Rhodopseudomonas palustris: one gene and its partner. The main gene of each other region encodes a partner of the protein of the gene in region 2 in a complex. Links are inferred from orthologs where the notes say so. Each region holds a gene or a part of one and is shown on either strand. Other genes may lie near its edges.

Region 1 (4,041 bases), 3.0 Mb from region 2 along the record:
AATTCGCTACCTATTAAGATGATGGCCGGTTGGTCACTTACTTGGTCATGGCCAGGACGAGCCCGGGCATGATGAGCGGAGTGTCAAGGCTCATCAAGCTGATGCAGCGCAGCCGGGCGCGGATCTCATCACCGATCCCGGAAATGAAAATGCCCGCGGCGTGCGCGGGCATTTTTGAAGCTGTTGTCTTGATGGCGGCCTTAGTTGCCGCCGCCGAAGCGGCGGGACCACCAGCCAACGCGGCGCGGGGCGGCAGAGGAGGACTCCTGCGCTGGCTGCTCGGCTGCTTGCGGGGCGGCCTCGGCGGCCGGGGCTTCTGCCACAGGCGCGGCCGCGGCGGGCTGCTCGGCCTCAGCGGTCGGCTCGGGCTGCACTTCGGTTGTGGCTTCCGCCGTCGTTTCGGAGGCGGCCGGGGCGCCGAAGCTCACCTTTTCGCGCACCGTGGAGCGGCGACGCGCAGCCTTCTTCGCGGCGCTGTCGTCCTCGGCCGACGCGTCGTTGGCATCGGGGGCGGCGGCTGCCGTATGCTGCGGTTCGGACGGCGCAGTATCCTGCGGCGCGACGTGATGCGGCTGTTCGGTCTCGGCGGCCGGTTCGAAGCTCGGCTGCACCGACGGGCTGCCGCCATCGAAGTCGGCGACCGCATCGGCGGATTCGGCTTCGTCTGCAGCGTTCAGCTCGTCGCTGATCGAGCCGACCACGCCGGCCTCGGCCTCAGTGCCATCCGCAGTGCCACGGCGGCGGCGGCCACCCCGGCGACCGCGGCGGCGCGGACGGCGTTCGCCGTTCTCGCCCTGGTCGGCGCGGACTTCGGTCTCGCTGTCGTCGTCGCCGGCCTCGTCGCCTTCGTCAGCTTCGCCGACCTGTTCGACGCCTTCGGCCACGAACGGCTGCTCGCCGTCTTCGCCCACTGCACCGGCCTCGGCGGCCTCGCGCGGTTCACCCGAACGTCGGCGTCGTCGCCGGCGGCGGCGCTTGCGGTTTTCGCTGTCGGTGTCGCCGGCTTCGCTGGCCTGCTCGTCGGCAAGGCCGACGGTTTCGTCGGTCTCGATCTCGGCTTCGAATTCGTAGCCGTCGTCGTCCTCAGGCTCGTCAATGGGCGCCGGCGAGGCGGCGATCTGCGCCGCGAGCAGCGCCTTGGCGGTCTCCAGCGTGTGGACCTGTTCGCCGCGATCGATCACGAACGACTGCTGTCCGCTGACGGTGGGATCGGCCAGCACCGACAGTGACACTCTGAATCCGGTCTCGAGATCGCGCAGGTGGCCGCGCTTGTGGTTCAGCACGTACAGCGCCACGTCGGTGCGGGTGCGCACGATCAGATTGTGCGTCGCGCCCTTCATCAGCACCTCTTCGAGGCCGCGCAGCAATTGCAGCGCAACCGAGGATACCGAACGGACATGGCCTGAGCCGCCGCAATGCGGGCAGGGCTCGGTCGAGCTTTCCAGCACGCTGGCGCGGATGCGCTGGCGCGACATTTCGAGCAGGCCGAAATGCGAGATGCGACCGACCTGGATACGGGCGCGATCCTGTCGCAGGCAGTCGCTGAGCTTGCGCTCGACCGCGCGATTGTTGCGCTTCTCGTCCATGTCGATGAAGTCGATGACGATCAGGCCGGCGAGGTCGCGCAGCCGGAGCTGCCGCGCGACTTCTTCGGCAGCCTCCATGTTGGTCTTGAGCGCGGTGTCCTCGATATGGTGCTCGCGGGTCGAGCGGCCCGAATTGACGTCGATCGAGACCAGCGCCTCGGTCTGGTTGATCACGATGTAGCCGCCGGAGCGAAGCTGCACAGTCGGTGAGAACATCGCGTCGAGCTGGCTCTCGACGCCCATCCGCGAGAACAGCGGCTGGCCGTCGCGATACAGCTTCACCGCGCGAACCTGCGACGGCATCAGCATTTGCATGAAATCGCGGGCCTCGCGGTAGCCGGCTTCGCCGGCGACCAGCACCTCGTCGATCTCCTTGTTGTAGAGGTCGCGCAGCGAGCGCTTGATCAGCGAGCCTTCCTCGTAGACCAGCATCGGCGCCTGCGACTTCAGCGTCACGTCGCGCACCGTCTCCCACATCCGGATCAGGTACTCGAAATCGCGCTTGATCTCGGGCTTGGTGCGAGCGGCGCCCGCGGTGCGCAGGATCACGCCCATGCCTTCCGGCACGTCGAGGTCCTGAACCACTTCCTTGAGCCGGGATCGATCCTGCGCCGAGGTGATCTTACGGCTGATGCCACCGCCGCGGGCGGTGTTCGGCATCAGCACAGCGTAACGGCCGGCGAGCGACAGGTAGGTGGTGAGCGCCGCGCCCTTGTTGCCGCGCTCTTCCTTGACGACTTGCACCAGCATCACCTGGCGACGCTTGATGACTTCCTGGATCTTGTACTGCCGGCGCGGACGGAAGGCGCGTTCCGGCACTTCCTCGAGCACGTCGTCGCCGCCGACCGACTCGACCACGTCCTCCTCGGCGTCCTCTTCGTCGTCCTCTTCTTCGTCGTCCTCGGCTCCTGCCTCGGTCTCGGTATCAGTATCAATGTCGGTCTCAGGCTCGTGCTCGGCGTGATCGTCGTGCGCCTCGTGGCCATCCTCGGCTTCGTCGTTCCCGTCGATCGGGAAAGGCGCGTCCTCGGCATACCCGGCGCGGGTCTCGGCGTGATCGTCGCCGTGCGTCTCTTCCTCGTGCGACGCGGTAGCCTCCGCGGCTACGAACAAGGCGGGGACCTCGCCGGCCGCGGGCTGTTCGACAGCGGCGGGCTCGGCCGCAGCGCTCACCTCCGCAGGAGACGGAGCGGGCGCTTCGGACGGCGCCGCGTCGACATCGGTGTGCTTGTGGTCTGCGTCGTGCTGCTCGGCGATCTCGCCCGCCGGCAGCTCGTGCATCAACGGTTCGCCGCTGGCGGACGCGTCGGTCTCTTGCGCCTCGTGGTGCTCCACGACGGCATCGGGCTGATCGACCGTGGCATCAAGCTGATCGGCACTGGTTTCGACGATCTCGCTCTGCACCCGCTCGCCGTTGTTGCGGCGGCGATGGCTGCGATGGCGCGAGCGGCGGCGGCTCGAGCGCTGTTCGCTTTCCTCTTCGGCTTCGCGATGGGCTCGTTCGTCTGCCTCGATCAGGGCCTGCCGGTCGGCGACCGGAATTTGATAGTAGTCGGGATGGATTTCGCTGAATGCAAGGAAGCCGTGACGATTGCCGCCATATTCGATGAAGGCGGCTTGCAGCGAGGGTTCGACCCGGGTGACCTTCGCCAGATAGATATTGCCGCGAAGTTGTTTGCGCTGGGCGGTTTCGAAATCAAACTCTTCGACGCGGTTGCCACGGACCACGACCACCCGGGTCTCTTCCGGGTGGGTGGCGTCGATCAGCATCTTGTTGGCCATTTTTCAACTCATGTCGGCGGAGCGCGCGCGAAACGGCTCGCGCAAGCAGCGCGGCCGGCAGACGCGACGGTCCACCTGATTCGGGGGTGAGGGGAAGGCCGAAACGCATCGCGGTGTGCCGTGCCGGTCGAAGACCCGAGGCGACGCGCGAGGCGAAGCAAATGCTTCGCGGCGGCGCGGCCTTTGCGTGGGTCGGTTTCGGCATCGCAGTCTGGCGCATTAAGCGTCGGCCCGTCTGAACAGGTGGCGGCTCGATCGGCCGCCGTGTCGTCTTGCTGATGGGCCGGCTCCGCGCCGAGGCGCTAAGCCGGAGTGAGGCATTCGGCCGGTGAGCCGGATGTGGCCGGTCATGAAGTGTTGAACCGTCCCGGGTACGAGAGAGGGCCCGGGGACGGACGCCTTTCGGGCTGGGCCGGCACTCCTTGACCTGCCGCGCGCTGCGCTGGCTCGGAGGGGCCGGCAAAACGCAAAATCCTCCGGGTTTGGGATCGGGGACTTGGCGCTGCACCGAGTGGCTGAACGCGACACAACCGGTAGTATAGACCGTCAGCAGTAAATACATACGTGGATTGGGTGGCGGTTGCAAGGTGAGCGTCGCGGCCTGGCAACACCCCGCAGGTTTCATTCCGAGGCACTTAAGCTCCGATTAACCGTGCAGTTTTATTGCGGTACA
Region 2 (3,611 bases):
GACGAACACCCAGCCGGAGCCGAATTGGCGGCCGCCGGCGGCGTTGAAGTCGGACTGGAATTTCTCCATGCCGCCGAGATCGCGGTCGATCGCGGCCAGCACCTCGCCGGCCGGCTTGCCGCCGTCCGGGCCCATGATCTGCCAGAACATGCTGTGGTTGGCGTGGCCGCCGAGATTGTTGCGCACGCCGGCGCGAATCGCCTCCGGCACGTCGCCGAGCCTTGCCAGCAGGTCCGGCACCGGGGTTTCGGCCAGCTTGGGATGATCCTTGGCGAAGTTGTTCATCGCCGTGACGTAGGCTTGGTGATGCTTGCCGTGGTGGATCTCCATCGTGCGGGCATCGATATGCGGCTGCAGCGCCGTGGCCGGATACGGCAGCGGCGGCAGTTTGAACGGCCCATCCGGGGGGGCGGCCGGACCCTGGGCGAACACCAGCCGCGGGGCGGCGGCCACTGCAACTGCAACCAATCCGGTGGCGGCGATCATCAGACGGCGTCGGGACAGCAACGACATGGGATCCTCCGTAACGGCAACGGCGCCGGCCGAATCTACGCGCGGGGACAGGCGGAGGTTCCAGCGGCAAACGCCTTACCGTGCGGCAGAGTCGCACAGAGTCGGCCGCCGAACCAGAATGTCGGCCGCACAAACAAACAGGGGCAGCGTTGCGGCCGCCCCTGCGCTTCTCGGTCGAGCTGCTGCGGCGCAGCGCGCCGCAGTCGATTATTCGCCGGCGGCCTGCGCGGGCGCGTCGCCTTCGGTCTTGGCTTCCGCCTTCTGCTTGGCTTCGAGGTCTTCGCCGGTGGCCTGATCGACCACCTTCATCGACAGCCGGGTCTTGCCGCGGTCGTCGAAGCCGAGCAGCTTGACCTTGACCTTGTCGCCTTCCTTGACGACGTCGGAGGTCTTCTGCACGCGGCCGGCGGCGAGCTGGCTGATGTGCACCAGACCGTCCTTGGCGCCGAAGAAGTTCACGAAGGCGCCGAACTCCATCACCTTGACGACGGTGCCTTCGTAGATCTCGCCGACTTCCGGATCGGAAGCGATCGACTTGATCCACTTGATCGCGGCCTTGATCGATTCGCCGTCGCTGGACGCCACCTTCACGGTGCCGTCGTCCTCGATGTTGACCTTCGCGCCGGTCTTTTCGACGATCTCGCGGATCACCTTGCCGCCGGTGCCGATCACTTCACGGATCTTGTCGGTCGGGATCTTGAAGGTCTCGATCCGCGGCGCGTGTTCGCCGAGCTCGGCGCGGGCGCGGTCGAGCGCCTTGGACATCTCACCCAGGATGTGGATGCGGCCGTCCTTGGCCTGGCCGAGCGCCACCTTCATGATCTCTTCGGTGATGCCGGCGATCTTGATGTCCATCTGCAGCGAGGTGATGCCCTGCTCGGTGCCGGCCACCTTGAAGTCCATGTCGCCGAGATGATCCTCGTCGCCGAGGATGTCGCTCAGCACCGCGAACCGCTCGCCTTCCAGGATCAGACCCATCGCGATGCCCGCGGTCGGCCGCTTCAGCGGCACGCCCGCGTCCATCAGCGCCAGCGAGGCGCCGCACACCGACGCCATCGAGGACGAGCCGTTCGACTCGGTGATCTCGGAGACGACGCGGATGGTGTAGGGGAACTCGTGATGCGGCGGCAGCACAGGATGGATCGCGCGCCACGCCAGCTTGCCGTGGCCGATCTCGCGGCGCTTGGTGCCGCCGAGGCGGCCGGTCTCGCCGACCGAGTAGGGCGGGAAATTGTAGTGCAGCAGGAACGTCTCTTTGTACGTTCCGGCCAGCGAGTCGACATACTGCTCGTCTTCGCCGGTGCCGAGCGTGGTCACGACCAGCGCCTGGGTTTCACCGCGGGTGAACAGCGCCGAACCATGGGCGCGCGGCAGCACGCCGGCCTGGGCCAGAATGCTACGGACAGTCTTGCTGTCACGGCCGTCGATGCGCTTGCCGGTGTCGAGGATGTTCCAGCGAACGATCTTGGCCTCGAGCTCCTTGAACACGCCCGCAATGCGCAGCTTGTCGTATTTCGGCTCCTGGCCTTCGGGGAAGAAGTGCGCGAGCGCCTTTTCCTTGACCTTGCCGACCGCTGCGTAGCGCTCCTGCTTGACCGGAATCGCGTAGGCGGCGCGCAGCTCCTGCTCGATCAGGCCGAGCATTTCCTTCTCGATCGCCGAATTGTCGATCTCGATCAGCTCGCGCGGCTCCTTGGCGGCCTTTTCGGCCAGCTCGATGATCGCGTCGATCACCGGCTGGAAGTGCCGGTGACCGAACATCACCGCGCCGAGCATGATCTCTTCAGACAGCTCCTTGGCTTCCGACTCGACCATCAGCACCGCGTCGGCGGTGCCGGCCACCACCAGCTCGAGCTGGGTTTCGGCCATCTCGTCGAGCACCGGGTTGAGCACGTATTCGTCGTTGATGAAGCCGACGCGAGCGGCGCCGATCGGGCCCCGGAACGGCGCTCCGGACAGCGTCAGCGCAGCCGAGGCGGCGACCATCGCCAGCACGTCCGGATCGTTTTCCATGTCGTGCGACAGCACGGTCACGATCACCTGGGTCTCGTTGCGCCAGCCGTCGGCGAACAGCGGACGGATCGGACGGTCGATCAGGCGGGAGACCAGCGTCTCCTTCTCGGTCGGACGGCCCTCGCGCTTGAAATAGCCGCCGGGAATCCGGCCGGCCGCGTAGGCCTTCTCCTGATAGTCGACGGTCAGCGGCAGGAAGTCGACGCCTTCGCGCGGCGCCTTGGCGGCGACGACGGTGGCAAGCACCACGGTCTCGCCGTAGGTGGCGACGACGGCGCCGTCGGCCTGACGCGCGACCTTGCCGGTCTCGAGCTTGAGGGGGCGCCCGCCCCAATCGATTTCCACGGAATGGATATTGAACATCGGATCCTTCTTTCATCGGATCCCGGAAAAAGCAGACGCCAAATACCAAAAGACCATGCCAAGACGGCGAGACGCTGGCGATTTATGCGCGAGCAGCGTCCGGCGATCCTGCCATGGTCTCGAGGTGGGAAATGGCGTTCAACCCTCCCGGGTGCGGAAGCAGACCTTTTTGGTCTCGCATTCCGCGCGGCTGGGCATAGAGCCCGTGTCGTGCCCAACCGCCGGAGTGCGGCTGGGGCAAAGCGTACCGGCGGACGAAGACTCGCCGGCACGAAAAGTTGGACCGGGCGCTGGCGGACGCGTCGTCGCGCATCCGTCAGCCGCGGCCTGACGACCGGTCGATCAGCGACGGATACCGTGCTTCTCGAGCAGCGCCTTGTAGCGCGCCTCGTCCTTCTTCTTGACGTAGTCGAGAAGCGAACGGCGGGTCGACACCAGCTTCAGGAGACCACGGCGCGAGTGGTTGTCCTTGGTGTGAGTCTTGAAGTGCGCGGTGAGGTTGGCAATGCGTTCCGACAGGATCGCGACCTGAACCTCGGGCGAGCCGGTATCACCGGCCTTGGTGGCGTTGGTCTTGATGACTTCCGCTTTGCGTTCTGCGGCAATCGACATCGTCAGTGACTTTCTTTGAGACTCGGGCTGGCAGTCAGCCCGGTGAGGTTGAACACGCGCTTGGGGATGAGCTCGCCATTGCCGACTTCGGCGAGGGCCAGAAGCCGGCC

The links. The genes of interacting proteins can lie anywhere in the genome.
Region 1: the proteins of pnp (region 2) and FLL57_RS07860 are in contact, whole or in part, in a cryo-EM structure (PDB 9QH0), measured with the Escherichia coli proteins. The link is inferred for Rhodopseudomonas palustris from one-to-one orthologs.

What each region holds. Positions count from the first base shown.
Region 1 is NZ_CP041387.1:1,729,746-1,733,786, forward strand. Bases 1-3,729 are described here. They hold FLL57_RS07860 (Rne/Rng family ribonuclease), read right to left. Parts: upstream 3,369-3,729; coding sequence 201-3,368; downstream 1-200. UniProt on the Escherichia coli protein: Endoribonuclease that plays a central role in RNA processing and decay. Required for the maturation of 5S and 16S rRNAs and the majority of tRNAs. Also involved in the degradation of most mRNAs.
Region 2 is NZ_CP041387.1:4,732,211-4,735,821, forward strand. Bases 306-3,291 are described here. They hold pnp (polyribonucleotide nucleotidyltransferase), read right to left. Parts: upstream 2,890-3,291; coding sequence 721-2,889; downstream 306-720. Other genes in these bases: FLL57_RS21845 (superoxide dismutase), read right to left, coding at 306-513; rpsO (30S ribosomal protein S15), read right to left, coding at 3,232-3,291. In the rest of the region: more of FLL57_RS21845, read right to left, coding at 1-305; more of rpsO, read right to left, coding at 3,292-3,501; tRNA pseudouridine(55) synthase TruB, read right to left, coding at 3,504-3,611. UniProt on the Escherichia coli protein: Involved in mRNA degradation. Catalyzes the phosphorolysis of single-stranded polyribonucleotides processively in the 3'- to 5'-direction. Also involved, along with RNase II, in tRNA processing.